One region of the Peribacillus sp. YIM B13472 genome, then DNA from elsewhere that is predicted to be linked to it. Evidence: riboswitches for the same ligand, from Rfam matches in the RefSeq annotation. Region 1 holds a riboswitch; the other holds the start of a gene.
The links. A riboswitch is a leader RNA that binds a small molecule or an ion and turns the genes downstream of it on or off. The one in region 1 is predicted to bind preQ1.

Region 1 (7,688 bases):
AATGACCATGATCAGCCATGAAAAAACGGAAAGGGATGCCGCAATCCTCGTGGCATAGTTGACAATCGCCACAACCTCCCCTACCTGTATATCTCCCGTTGTTATAAATTCACTTCCAAGCCAGAGAATGATCAGAATCGCCACATTCATGACAAGCATCAACACAGGCATCGTCGTTTCAATTAAACGAAGGGAAGTCACAGTCTTTCTTTTCAACTCTTCATTCGCGTCGTCAAATCGACCGATTTCATGCTCCTTACGAAGAAATGCTTTGATCAAGCGCATGCCTATCAGGTTTTCCCTCATGACGCCATTGACATTATCGAGTTTATTCTGTACGAGCTTAAACAGCTTGGCCGCTCGTTTCATCACCCATCTAAGGAAAAAGACAAGAACCGGTATTGAAATGATCAAAACAAGGGATAGTTTCAAATCGACCGTAATAGCCATTATCGCCCCGCCGATTACGATCAGTGGCGCCCTTGCCATGATACGCAGTCCCATAAAAACCGTATTTTGAAGTTGGGTCACATCATTCGTCATCCTTGTTATCAACGAGGAAGTAGGGATATTATTCAAATTCGCAAAAGAAAACGCCTGTATTTTACCAAAAAGGCTTTTCCTTACATCATGTCCAAAGCTTTGACTTACATGTGATGCCGTAAAGGAATTAACGATCCCGCCAAGGAATGAAAAAACGGAAAGTCCAACCATGACACTTCCCCATTTAATCACCACCGATAAATCTTTCTGCAAAATGCCATCATCAATTATTTTTGCTATAAATAGAGGTTGTAACAGCTCTACCCCGAGCTCGACAATCATTAAGGATAAAGCAAGAATGATCAAAAGCCAGTATGGCTTAAGAAATGAGGACAAATTTTTCATCTATGACACCCTTCGATTCTTCATATGTAGATAGCATCTTTTCATCCTCTCATTATACATTTTTATACAGATTTTTTAAAAGATTTTAACTATTATACAGGATTGGTAAATATATTGATTTTTTTAATAAATAGCCTTGACAAATTACAAGAAATAAGAGAAAATTCTAATTGATAATGATTTTCAATTTCATTATCGATCTCTGAAATTTGATAAGCAATTACGATATTCTCTTATCGTACCCTTTTGATATTGTACATAGCTACAATGTCGCCCCGGCTTCTCTGTGCCTAGTAAAATTATATGCTCATTAGCGAATGCAAGTCACTAGAATATTGCCCCCTCTTTATTCAAGTAATTTATTCACGTTGAAAGCATATTAGGCAGCCGGGGATTATTTTTTTTCAACTATTAAACTTACATATATGATTAAAGGAGCAGGATGATCATGAAACTAGAAGATATCATTAAAGAACGGCGCAGCATCAAACGATTTAAGGACATTCCTGTTCCTATTGATACCATCCAACCATTATTGGAAACTGCGACATGGGCACCTAACCATAAAATGACCCAACCATGGCGCTTCGTCGTGGTGCATGGTGATAGCCGTTTAAAACTAGCGGAAGCAACCAGTGCATTCATGGCAGGCAAAGAGAAGGACCCTGAAAAGAAAAAAGCGGCCGGACAGCGAGGATATAATAAACTTATAGGTGTACCGATGTTTGTTGCGGTGATCATGGAAGAGAATCCGAATCCCATGACACGTGAAGAAGATTATGCAGCCACATGTGCCTTGATCCAGAATTTCAGCCTACTTGCCTGGGAACAAGGAATCGGGATGATATGGGAAACATACGGCATGATACACAGCATGGAGTTTCGTGAAGCTTTAGGCGTGAAACCCGGCGAGAAGATCGTCGGCAGCCTTCACGTCGGCTATCCCGATATGATCCCCACTCCACGTCCAAGGAAAGAGATCGATCAAATACTGACCATTATGGACTAATATAAAAGAAAAACCTCCAATCCTCAATTGGAGGCTCAGACTGTAGACAAACTCGATGAAAATCGAGTTTGTCTACAGTTTTTTTATGGCTTTTACAATTTGAACGTTGATTGTAACGCAGGGCACTCGCTTTCCACGGGCGGTCCTGGAGCCTCCTCGGCCTACGCCTGCTGTTGTCTCTTTTCCCGCAGGAGTCTCGCACCTTACACTCCGATCAATTTTGTTTTAACATATAGATAGAACTTATTCCTACATTCTTTTTTTGTATTATATAGAAGTATTAAACTTGAAGTGATAAGGATGCTTTCTAAACATGATGCTATTCAGCAAGATCAACGAAGTGATTACTTTAAATCAATTGGTGCCAGTGAATCATTTGGCTCGTAAACTTGATGCTGCCAGAGGTTGGACGCCCCTTTTTATCCGTTTCAAGAGCGTCAACTCCGTTCTCCTCCAATTGCTTTAGCCACTTGACAAATGGGTATTAAATTAAAACAGACGCGCTGAACCCTACAGCGCGTCTGTTAGCTTGGAATGATTATCCCCACACGGTCATTGCCACTATCATAAAGAACCAGATGAAAAATCCAGCGTATGTATAGTGACTAAAAGATTAATCAAAAAACCCCCTTTCTAAAAGGAGGTCCCTAAACTTTCATACTCAAAAGAACTCGTGATATAATGCCTGAATTGCCGTCTCTTCATTGTGTCCTTTCACACCGAACATCATGCTTACCTCCGAAGAGCCTTGGTTGATCATCTCAATATTCACCTTTGCTTCGGCCAAGGCTTTTGACGCTCTTGCCGTTGTACCGACATTATGGCGCATTCCTTCCCCTACAACCATGATCAAGGCAAGATCATGCTCCACATTCACTTCATCAGCATGAAGCTCTTTCTTGATTCGTGAAATGATTTTCTTCTCGGCTTCACCCTTCATCTGGTCCTGCCTTAGAATTAGCGTCACATCATCGATGCCTGATGGAATATGCTCATATGAAACTCCATAATCTTCGAGGATGTGCAGCAGTTTCCGGCCAAAACCAACTTCCCTGTTCATCAAATATTTGCTAATGTAAATGCTGCAAAACCCTTTATCACTTGCAATACCAATGACCGGCCCGTTCGTATTATCCCGTGTACTCACAATGCGGGTCCCTTGTGCCGCCGGATTGTTCGTATTCTGGATATGGACAGGTATTCCCGCACGGAATGCTGGAATCAGCGCCTCATCATGAAATACCGAGAAACCTGCATAAGAAAGCTCACGCATTTCACGATAAGTTAATTCCCGGATTCCCTTGGGATTGGAAACCACATTTGGATTCACCGCATAAACGGCATCCACGTCCGTAAAGTTCTCATACAAATCAGCTTTGACCCCATTCGCAAGAATCGAACCCGTAATATCGGAACCGCTTCTTGAGAAAGTTAAAACATCACCATCTAACGTATAACCGAAGAACCCTGGGAATACTACGATTCCAGGCTCATCACGCAGAGCATATAACCGATCATAAGACTCTGGCAGCACCTTGGTAAATCCACCTTCATCCGTTACGATCAAGCCAGCCTTCTTCGGATTTATATACTGCGCCTCTACTCCAAGGCTTTGGAAATAACCTGCGACCAGCTTCGCATTATTATCCTCGCCACTGGCCTTCAAGGTATCCAAATAGCGTTTCGGGTTAGTTTGGTCTGCATGCAACAGTGCCATTAAATTTTCGTGGATCCCAGTGACGACACTCTCGGATATATCCAGTTCTTCAGCAATACTCGCATAGCGGGATACGACATCTTCTATCAAATGCTCTCCGTTATCCCCGCGCAGCTGCTGTTCCGCAGCTTCAATCAATAAATCCGTCACCTTTATATCATCGGAATTGCGTTTCCCTGGAGCCGAAACGACTACAATCTTCCTCTCTGGATCAGAAACAACAATTTCGAATACCTTTCTCAACTGTTCACCTGATGCAAGTGAACTTCCACCAAACTTCGCAACTTTCATCTCGACATCCCCTATTTTCGTAAATATTCTGTCAAAATTAACTCTCCCTATTATTACGCTTTTTCTCGAAACAATCAAGCGGGAATTCCGTTACTGAAGGACATTTGTATTTTTTAAGAGTACAAAACAATAAGACCACTGATCGAGAATGGCTAAAAAACTAAAAAAGACAACGGGCATTTGCCCATTGTCTCTCCTATTCTTTAGCGATTATCCACGGTTTCCGGGTATAAGTCATGGTTCATCAAGCGGTAATCCGCCATTTCCTCATACTTCGTACCTGGTTTCCCATAATTCGTGTAAGGGTCGATGGAAATTCCGCCCCTAGGTGTAAACTTGCCCCAGACTTCAATATATTTAGGGTCCATCAATTCGATTAAATCATTCATGATGATGTTCATGCAGTCTTCATGGAAATCACCGTGATTGCGGAAGCTGAATAAATAAAGTTTCAAAGACTTGCTTTCCACCATTTTCACACTTGGAATATAGCTGATGTAAATGGTCGCAAAGTCAGGCTGGCCCGTTATCGGACATAAGCTAGTGAATTCCGGGCAATTGAATTTGACGAAATAATCCCGGTTCGGATGCTTGTTATCGAATGACTCAAGGATTTCAGGCGCATAGTCGAATGTATATTTTGTTCCTTGATTTCCAAGCAGTGTGATATCTTTTTTTAATTCTTCTTCTTTTCTTCCAGACATTAAAAGTCCTCCTAATCCCACGTTTCAGGGAGATTCATAAAATGGGCCTCTATATAACAAAAACCATATCTCCTCAAAGATATGGTTGATTCGCGAAAAATATCAAAGCCATAGTTTTTTTAAGAGGGTGATGCTATGAACCTCTCCCGTTTATCGGGAAATATTTTAAAATTGTCATAGTAAATATAGAAAAAAATATCTAATCTGTCAATCATACTTTTTAAACTTGGTTTGATTCCTGCATGCATTCAGCTTAAAATGTAGAAGAAGTTTATCCTACATGAAGGAAGAGATTACGTCAATGTGGATTTTTGCAGCCCTCATCACAAGTTTATGTTTCGGAATCAATAACAGCATTTTTAAATGGAGTAGCGGAAAAGGTTACTCAAAAGTACATATCCAATTTTTCTTTTATTTTTCAGCTTTTATTTTGGCCATATTTTATGGAGTATTTGTGGATGGTTTACAGTTGAACTGGCTGTCCATCATGCTTGGTGGAGCCATTGGGGTACTGAACGCTAATGGTAATATCCAGATGGCAAGCGCCTTTGAAAAAGGGCCGGCAAGCTTGACATCCCCATTAATCGCAGCGAATGCAATATTCCCCATTCTCTGTGCAGCTTTAATTTTTCACGAACATATTTCTACTTTGCAGTGGACTGGAATCGTCTGCATGTTTCTCGCTACATTAGTCATTCAGTATACACCTAATGCTAAAGGTAACCATCAATATGTCCCTTGGATGATGCACACATTATTATCCATTTTATCTTTTGGTGTGCTCGGCATTCTTATGACGACATCAACACGTCTTCATTTAAATTCCCTTGATATCCTGGTATCAATGTATGGAGGCGGAACTCTTTATCTTCTTTCGGCTCTGGCCTTTAAAAAGGAAAAACTCAAGCTACAGGAAGTCAAAATCGGTTCCTTAGTAGGCCTTTTAAGCACTATAGGCTATGGATGTTATTTCTTTGCGTTGAACACCGGCATCGCAAGCATCATTTTCCCTGTCGTCAGCCTGAACTGTTTAGTTGTCGTATTCGCTGGATGTTATTTATTCAAGGAAAAACTAAAAAACTATCAAATTGCCGGCGTACTTGCAGCATTAATCGGCATTATCTTGACTAAAATATGAATTTGGGTCATTTACAAAAACGGCCTGGCTGTCATGAGTACAAGCCAGGTCGTTTTTTTATTTTACCGGGGAATAGAGTGGTCAAAAAAAAAAAGTGTTGACACTTCCTATAAAATATCAGATAATTTTGAATATTAACTCCTTATGTTTTACTGCTTTTGAAATGTTTGAAAAATCCTCTGCCACGGGTATTAAAGAAATAGGTACAACCACCTCATTTAATTCTGAATTAGGAAAGGAAAGATGCATAATGGTAAAAGTTACAGTAACAGTTGATTTTCAAGGAAAATCTTATCAAACTAACGTCCTTACTAAACCGGATACAGATCATGAAGTAATTTTACAACAAGCGCTTCATCAAGTTGAAAAACAATGGAAAGCATAAAAAGGCAGGCATCGCAATAGATACCTGCTTTTTTATTACCATTTAAATAATTTCATATGCACGATTAAAGAACCTCTTACAGTAATTCCCTCACTTTTAATTACTTTTTCCATAATAAACTAAAATTGAGACTTCAGTGTGTACGTTAACCTCTTAATTTGAATACCAAGTTATTTAGAATTGTACCTAAATTGAAATGGATTACATTATAAAAGACTTATAAAAAAAACGGTCTTTTTAAGGACCGTCTTTTTAATGTTCTTTTAAACTAAATTTCTTATTAATGGCACGGAACGTTCTTGGAGGCTATCGGAAAGCAGGCTATAAGAAATGACTTTCTTCTTGTACTGTTTAACTACATCCACGTGGTCATTGTAAATGTACACAAATAACCTAACATCCTTTTTGCTTCTTTTAGTATCTATGACCAATGGAGTCCCACTGTTCTCTGGATGTAAAAACAATTGCTCGTTCCCAGGGAATATATGATTTTTTTTCAAAAATCTAGCGTTATTGAAATAATTAATGATTTGAATTTTTTCTTCACCTTCCAAACGTTTTCCGTCAAAGGTTACGATCGCATTCTCGTCACTAATTTCTGAGTGTATTTTAAATTTGCCGATAATCCAATTAACTGCATCGGTTGGAAGACAGGAAACCAGTATTTTTAACAAACTTAAGATAATTGTCAAAATCAAGACCGGCAATGTCAATTTCATCATCTCCGCTACGTTTATAAATACTTATATTGCTTATTATACCAAAAGGTCTGACAGTTTTTCCTAGAAAATGTGTACGTTCTATTAACGTTTCACTTTTGTAAAACATTGCACTTGAACGCACGGCCGCGCTTCGAAAGGGGAAAATTTTCCGTTTTATAAATATAATGTTCCGAAATGGTAATACTAAACAAAATGGGTTCATCCACATCTTCAAAGTATGAAGTGGATAGAGCGGTATATGAATTTCTACTTATTAATTAAATACAAAAAACTGGGCATCATCAAGACGCCCAGTTTTTCCGGAATCGATTATTGATATCCCCAAATCATTGTTAGCATTGTACCGAAAATTGTAACCAATGCAACGAACAATCCGTAATAAACGTTTGTGTAAATCGATGCTTTATCTTCAGACTCACCTGCGTGCATGAACATAACAAATTGCAGTGCAGCTTGCATGAAAGCTGTAACAAGTAGGATGATCACAGCCATTTTAAGTGAGAGATCAAACACAATAACTGATAGTGCGACCAAAGTCAGAACTAGCGAAAAAGCAAATCCCATAACTTGGCCCCGTGGGAATAATTCTTTCATATTACATCATTCCTTTCAGGTAGACGAAACTGAAGATGAAAATCCAGACAACGTCCAAGAAATGCCAGTAAAGTGAAAAGATGAAAGCCTTGTTTGTTGTCTGTGGAGTCATACCGCGCTTTTTAATCTGCATGGTGATGAAGGTTCCCCAGAATAAACCAAGTGTAACGTGAGCTCCATGCGTACCTAGTAATGTGAACAAACTAGATAAGAAAGCACTTGTTTGAATCGTTGCTCCTT
Region 2 (7,688 bases), on a different contig from region 1:
AAAGGCCGTGAGTGACGATTAAATAAGTTACGACACTAATGACCAAGATGACCAGCATGATTTCCCATTGATCAAATACTAATGCCAAATAACCTGGCACAATAAGTCCTGCGGGTACGACACCCGTCTTTTCTGAAAATATAAGGCTAAGCGTTACTCCCAGTACTAGGGCTACATATAAATCCGATCCAAACATTAAGGTTCCTCCTACTTAACTTGCTTTTTGCTTTGTTTTAGATTTCATGAATGCTTCAATTAATGGTTCCGCTGCACCGTGAATATTCCCGACACCGTAGACGATGCGATTTTTCATCAAGGGGCGGAGGCGGGCCACGATTTCTTCAGTTGACCAGTTTTCTAAATCCCAATATTCTTTTGTATCCAATTGACCTTGCTCGAATACCTTCGTGATTGGTGATGTGGTTTCACCAATGGCAATGACGATTTCAGATTTTATGTACGGCAATACATCTCTTGCGAACTGCTCGGTACGGTCCACACGGTCAGCCCGGCAATTCATGATGACGATAGGAGGTTCTGAGCTGTATCCGAACGTTTTGACACGATCCCAGATGTTCAGCGTCGATGCCGCGTCGTTTGCTGCAAAGCCATTTACAAAGAAAGTTGGCTGGATTGGATCTCCAAACCGGGTAATCCGCATGGCCCCTGGATCGGGATGCGCATTCAACATTCCGCGAAAAGCTGTTTTTTCATCAATGCCCAAAGCTTCCGCAACGGCCAAGGCCAGTGATGCATTATCAGGAAATACCATATAGTCGAATTCGCGTAGAAAATCTTCCGAAATTCTCGAATTGTCTGCAACGATCACTTTGGTGTTGCGTTCTTTGGCAATTTTTTTGAAAAAGTCCAAATATTCACTTTCGATGGTTATTAAGTGACCATTATAGGGTATGGTAGCAGTGAATGCTTCTGCAACCTCATCCATTGTAGGCCCCATGACATCCATATGGTCTTCCAATACATTCACGATGACCCCGATGTTTGCTTGGATCATTTTATTTTGGAAGATTAATTGATAGTCAGGCTGTACGGCCATACATTCACAAACCAGTGCTTCCGTGCCCAAATCGGCAACTTCTTTGACTACACGCCGCTGTTCTCCTATGTTAGGTCCTTCCGGGCGGCGTACAATCGGTTTTTCCTTATCGGTAAACCAATAGATCATTCTTGCTGATGTTCCGGTTGTTTTACCTACTGTTTTGTACTTAGCTTCCTGGATCACACCTGTAATTAGACGCGTTACAGTCGATTTCCCTCGAATCCCATTCACATTCACACGTACCGGGATGGAGTCGAGACGCTTCTGATGGCGTTTTTGTTCAAAAATGCCATAACCAAGCAAAAAGATCGCACAAATAAATATTGGTGCCATTTTTTTAACCTCTCTTTTTTTCAAATATTTGAATTACTGAATACACACTACATGATTTTAAACTTAATAGGCAAGAGTCAATTATTCTATCGTAATATAGTTATTATCAGCTTTTTCAAATAAATGTATATTGGAGTGTAATAGTATCTAATGGAATAAATTGTTTTATGAGTACAAAGGTATGGCTGGGAATCGAGGGAATCCCAGGTTTATTTACACTAAATTATGGAAAGTTTAATAAAGCCCCATTTTGGACAGAATCAAAGTCGTTTCATGAGCATTTGAACCTGATTCTTATTGGCTGTATTTGAATAATAATTTGTTTTTAAAAGTGACGTTTATTACAGTTTAATAATTGTTTATACCCATTATTCGACATAAATGTAACAATATTTATGCATTTGTCATTCAATATAAGAGTTTGTATCTAATGACTCAATTAGTTGAACTCTTTTGAATTTGGACAAAGATGAGTAAAAGAACACATCTCTTTTTTTTAGTATTTTCCTCGGGAATACCCATGGGTCTATAATTGCTCTTTTACCTGAAACATGAAATAAACTAAAGTTAATCCATTTTTTTTAAAAATACCTAGTTTCTTCTATAGATATAGTGTTTATAGAAGAATGCAAAATAAAAAAAGCTCAGAAGCATATCTGAGCTTTCGGTTTATATATTGTTAATGAATGGAATGGTCACGAATCTCCGTATATCATGGAGATTTAACGTTTGTGGGTCTTGAGCTACAGCATTGGCAGCTTATTATGGAAGGAATCTGGTTAACTGGATTTCTTTCTGTCAGAAATCTCAAGGTTGGACTCCTTTTTACCGCCATCAATCACATAAAATCTAGGAGCTAATCTCCTTCTTTTTCTTTGATTGTCAGGATTCATCTTCATATAATTTTCGTATTCTTTGCGAAAGAATTCTTCGGTTTCCCGTTCCAGTGCTTTTCTTTCGTTAAAATCAGTTATGAATTTGAAAAAACGTTTCATATGAATTCCTCCTTATGGGGTTAAAAGGTCTTAGTTTAATAGTAACATAACATTAGTGAAATTTAACCTTTTTTTACAGATTTGGAGTGGAAATCGTGTTTTTGTGTGAATAAAGTTGTGAACGATTTGATTCGAGAGAAAGCATGCAATGGATCCTTACTGAGTATAAGTGCCCGTGCATGGTGTTGAAAGGAAATGTCGAGATTTTTAGTAGCGGTTATTGGAAGTGATGGTTATTTAAGTTAAAATATTCCTTAAATCAATTATACACTAAATATTCTGAAAATAAAGGAAAATATTCACTTCCAGCCGCTTTTGATAGATTTGCTTTTTAATGGTTTATTATTGTGTATAGTTATTTATTCCCCGAATATACGAAAATGAAACAACCCATATAATGGGAGGGAAAAGCAATTTCCCGCATGCATGTGACGGGAAATTGCTAGTGTCATAATTGGAACTTCTTAACCTGTTCAGTCAGCAGTTCTGCCGAAGATGCAAGTTCACTGGCATGATTCGTGATTTCATCCATTGAAGAGCTGGATTGCTGAGCAGAGGCGGAGACTTGTTCGATTCCAGCCGCGGACTCTTCAGAAACGGCTGCGATATCTTCGATAGCCTGATTGATCCTTTGGCTATTTGTGGAGATATAGTTCAATTCGTCTGTAATATGCTGTATTTTCATTTCCATATTCCCGACAGAGTGATTGATTGTTTCAAAGGATTGGCCTGTGAGCGTGATCTGTTTCGTGCCTTCATCCACTTGTGTATAACCCTCTTCCAGGGAGTGGACGACTGTTTTTGAATCCGTTTGAATGGCGGAGACAATATTGGTGATATCCCCAACGGAGTGTGCGACCTCTTCAGCGAGTTTCCGCACTTCATTGGCGACGACGGCAAAGCCCTTGCCATGTTCACCAGCACGAGCGGCTTCTATGGCTGCATTCAGCGCCAATAGATTGGTTTGATTGGATATATCCTTGATGACCTGCACAAGCTGCGAAATTTGCTGCGATTGAGAATCAAGCCCTTTCACTTGCTCTACGGCATTTTTTACAATCCCATCAATACATTGCATTTGTTGGACCGAACTGCGCATTAAAGTGGTGCCCTCCTTGGTCAAGGAAAGGATTTCGGTTGAACTTTCTAGGCGGGCCAACTCGATCCTGCCGGTGAAATCATCCATCATGCGAACCATTTCAGCTGCCCGGTTGGCTTGTGACTCCGAACCTTCCGAAAGTTCATACATCGTAGTCGCTATTTGTTTGCTGCCCTGCTGCACTTCATTTGCTGCTTGAGTCAGATCCTCACTTTGGTTGGAAACGGATTCGACACAACGAGCATTTTTTCAATCGTATCACGAAGGTTTTTCTGCATTTGGTTGGCAGATACCGTTAATTCGCCCATTTCATCATATGACTTTTGCTCCAGAGGCTCATGATTCAGCTCTCCGTCAGCCACCAATTTCATCCTGTCCCTGATTTTGAGAAGGGGGGTGGTAATGAGATTGGCAGTCACAAGCGCCAGCAGAAGGCCGATAAGGACTGCCGCAATGGATATGATGATACTTGTCGTCTTAACCGATTTCCCGCTTGCGATGACGGTTTCGCCTGAAGCGACAATCAATTCCTCGCGTTCCGAAGCAAGCTCCTTGAAACCCTCCATTACTTCATTGCTGTTTGGCGCCACTTCATTTTTGAGTATCTCTTTCGCGCGTTCTTCATTTCCCTTTTCATATTGTGGAAATACCCGGTCTACAATCATCGTCCTCCAATCCACGCTTTTCTCGATCAATTCCTTCACAATATCAGAATCGCTTAAAGCGAGGAGGTCCTCCTGGATGACCTTGCTGTCTTCGGTATATTGTAAGAACCTTTCTTTATAAATCTCGTCACCATATAGAATATAGGCTCGGGCGAATGCAGTTCTTTGTGCTAGATTATATAGCAACTTTTCATCTTGGATAAGAAGCGGAAGTTCCTTTTCGATGATATCCTGGGAATATACCAGTGACTTGTTGCTGCTGTAAATGTTGAATGCTCCTAAGATGACACATAAAGATATGATGAGTGAAAATGCCGCCAATACCTTTCCTTTAATGCTTTTCAAATTAATGGACCCCTTTATCGATATTTTATTCACACTATTTTATCGGACGGATAATGGGTTATTTAAGCAGATGAGAATATAACCAAGTTTTCCGTTAGGTGTGATTTTCCATAATCCAAACATCTTGATTTCTTCTCGTTTTCAAGTTACTATTGACTTGGAAAAATATAATATTCCGCGTTATGGCGGAAGAGGTTCTAGCTACCCTCTCAAAAAAACTAAGGAGAAACAGTGCTCTATTCTTAGGGTGCTGTTTTTTTCCGTAAAAAGGAGTTTTATAGAAATGAAGAAGAAAGAAAAGGCAGTGGTAGTGTTTAGCGGAGGTCAGGACAGTACGACGTGCCTGTTCTGGGCATTGGAGAGATTTGAGGAAGTGGAAGCGGTGACGTTCGATTATAATCAGCGGCATAGCTTGGAAATCGAATGCGCTCAAAACATTGCCAAGGAATTGGGCGTGAACCATCATATCCTTGACATGTCGCTGCTGAACCAGCTGGCACCGAATGCACTGACAAGAAGTGATATTGCAGTGGCGGACGGAGAAGAAGGGGAATTGCCGTCGACGTTCGTACCAGGGAGGAATTTGCTGTTCCTTTCGTTTGCCGGAGTGCTGGCGAGTCAGATTGGCGCTAAACATATTGTCACCGGTGTCTGTGAAACGGATTTCAGCGGATATCCTGACTGCCGCGATGTATTCATTAAATCGTTGAATGTGACCTTGAACTTGTCGATGGACCAGTCATTCGTAATTGATACGCCGCTAATGTGGCTTAATAAAGAGGAAACATGGGAGCTTGCGGATCAGCTTGGCGCATTCGACTTTGTCCGCGAAAAGACCCTGACTTGCTATAACGGAATCATCTCCGACGGCTGTGGAGATTGTCCGGCATGTAATCTGCGGAAAAAAGGACTGGATGACTATGTAAGCAGACGGAAGGTGCTTTCATGATGTACGGTTTTACTATAGTGGATAAACTCCAAAAAATAGATGAAGATATTCAGCGCAGCCAATTGAAGTATACAAACAAGAGGGTTCTCGTGAGTAAGGAATTCACCTTTGACGCGGCGCACCATCTGCATGACTATGAAGGAAAATGCAAGAACCTGCACGGCCACACATATAAGGTCATTTTCGGATTGAGCGGGTATACGGATTCACGCGGTTTGATGATAGATTTCGGTGACATCAAGGATATATGGAAAAATGAAATTGAAATCCACCTGGATCATCGTTATTTGAATGAAACCCTGCCGCTCATGAATACAACAGCTGAAAATATGGTTGTCTGGATTTATGAAAAAATGGCCGAAGCCCTTTCATTAAAAGAATATGAGGGTGCTAGAGTCGAATTTGTTCGACTATACGAAACGCCGACAAGCTATGCCGAAGCCAGACGGGAGTGGATGGAAAGTGAGTAAACTCCCGGTTATGGAAATCTTCGGACCGACCATCCAAGGTGAGGGAATGGTCATTGGTCAAAAAACCATGTTCGTTCGGACGGCCGGCTGCGATTATTCATGTGCCTGGTGTGATTCCGCATTTACTTGGGATGGCACCGGTAAGGAAGATACCGTCCAAATGACTGCTGAAGAAATATGGGATGAGCTGAAGCGAATTGGGGGTTCCGGTTTTTCCTTCGTGACGATATCAGGCGGAAACCCGGCTCTGCTGAAGAACTTAAACGGCTTGATAGCGATCTTACATGAAAATAAAATGAAGATAGGTGTCGAAACACAAGGGAGCCGATGGCAGGATTGGTTTCTCGATATTGATGAACTGACGATTTCACCTAAGCCGCCGAGCTCTAGAATGAACACGGACTTTACGGTGCTCGACCAAATCATCTCGAACCTTGCCAATCGAAATCCTGAAAACCATGTTTCATTGAAAATTGTCGTCTTTAACGAGGAAGATTATCAATATGCCAAACATGTACATGGGCGTTACCCGGATATTCCTTTTTATTTGCAGGTCGGCAATGACGATAGCAGGACGGCTGATGATCGTCAATTGATCAGCGGTCTTTTGAAGAAGTACGAAGAGTTAATAGATAAAGTGATAGCAGATGATGAATTGAATGATGTGAAAGTGCTGCCCCAGCTGCATACCTATATATGGGGAAACAAGCGGGGTGTATAAAGAAACGTGACAAAAGGCAGTGTGATGGCGTATTCACACTGCCTTTTAAGTTTATTACAGCCTTTGAATGTGTGTAGCTTTGAAGGAAGATGTGTATTTAAGGCCATACCCAAATAAGCGATCCATTCCAATATGCGCAGTCCAAATTAAACCAATCATCAACAATGCATCCGACTTTAGAAAAATGGCAAGCAATAACATGAAGATGGACAGGGTATAAGTGTGAAATAGGTTATAAACCTTTGCTCCAATTCGATCATTGACCAGATAGGCCAGCATGGAAACATCAGGAGACAAAATCAATAACAGGAAAATCCACCAGCTGAATTCATAGAATGAATAGATGTAAATCACCGCTAAAAGAACCATGGGTCCTTCAATATGTAGGAATTTCTTTACCATTTTAACCCTCCCAAAAAAGTTTGTTTGACCAATGGTCAATAATGTTCGAAAAAATTATATGATGTTTCTGATGATATTTTTTACATGAAAATAAGCTAAGCCTTTTACATCTTCATAAGATAGTTCAGAATTAATATAAAAAGTGATGAATCCGTGAAGAGAAAGAAAAATCGACCATATGGATGCAGGATTCAATTTGTTGTCCGTTAGGTCCGTCAGGGACTGGATTAGCTTTTCGTATGTTTTATTAGAATCGAATTGAAGTAACTGCTGAATTTCTTTTTCCTTCGATAAAAACATGATGGAATAATGATTCTGTTGGGTTAAACCGAACTCCAAGAAGCACAATAAAATCTTTTCCATTTTTACAGAAGGGTCATTTTCCGACATGATGATATCATCGATTAAAGTATTTAAAACGGAAAAATCCGTTTTCACCAAACTATAAAATATTTCTGCTTTATTTTTAAAATGATAATAAATGGCTCCATGGCTGCAATCCAATGATTTAGCCAATTGCCTCATTGAGACATTCGAATACCCTAACGTTGCAAAAAGGTTTCTGGCTTCATTCAAGACCATGTCCCTGGACAATTCTTTACCTGCCGATTTCCTTGGCGACATCTTGTCACCCTCCTTATTTATTGAC

Region 2: another riboswitch for preQ1. It lies ahead of queC (7-cyano-7-deazaguanine synthase QueC); the one in region 1 lies ahead of queF (preQ(1) synthase).

Annotation. Positions count from the first base shown of each region.
Region 1 covers NZ_JBHZPG010000009.1:166,375-174,062, forward strand. Annotated here, with positions in the region: gene ACFX4I_RS10055 (ABC transporter ATP-binding protein) at 1-888, opposite strand, end outside; gene ACFX4I_RS10060 (nitroreductase family protein) at 1,337-1,897, shown strand; gene ACFX4I_RS10065 (aspartate kinase) at 2,559-3,905, opposite strand; gene queF (preQ(1) synthase) at 4,109-4,609, opposite strand; PreQ1 riboswitch class I at 4,714-4,759, opposite strand; gene ACFX4I_RS10075 (EamA family transporter) at 4,890-5,747, shown strand; gene ACFX4I_RS10080 (BA3454 family stress response protein) at 5,998-6,132, shown strand; gene ACFX4I_RS10085 (YfmQ family protein) at 6,396-6,845, opposite strand; gene qoxD (cytochrome aa3 quinol oxidase subunit IV) at 7,164-7,448, opposite strand; gene qoxC (cytochrome aa3 quinol oxidase subunit III) at 7,450-7,688, opposite strand, start outside.
Region 2 covers NZ_JBHZPG010000052.1:4,226-11,913, reverse strand. Annotated here, with positions in the region: gene pgsC (poly-gamma-glutamate biosynthesis protein PgsC) at 1-196, opposite strand, end outside; gene pgsB (poly-gamma-glutamate synthase PgsB) at 212-1,393, opposite strand; gene ACFX4I_RS24825 (hypothetical protein) at 2,173-2,388, opposite strand; gene ACFX4I_RS24820 (methyl-accepting chemotaxis protein) at 2,837-3,670, opposite strand; gene ACFX4I_RS24815 (HAMP domain-containing protein) at 3,688-4,497, opposite strand; PreQ1 riboswitch class I at 4,683-4,725, shown strand; gene queC (7-cyano-7-deazaguanine synthase QueC) at 4,781-5,446, shown strand; gene queD (6-carboxytetrahydropterin synthase QueD) at 5,446-5,916, shown strand; gene queE (7-carboxy-7-deazaguanine synthase QueE) at 5,909-6,637, shown strand; gene ACFX4I_RS24795 (DUF4260 domain-containing protein) at 6,692-7,039, opposite strand; gene ACFX4I_RS24790 (TetR/AcrR family transcriptional regulator) at 7,094-7,663, opposite strand.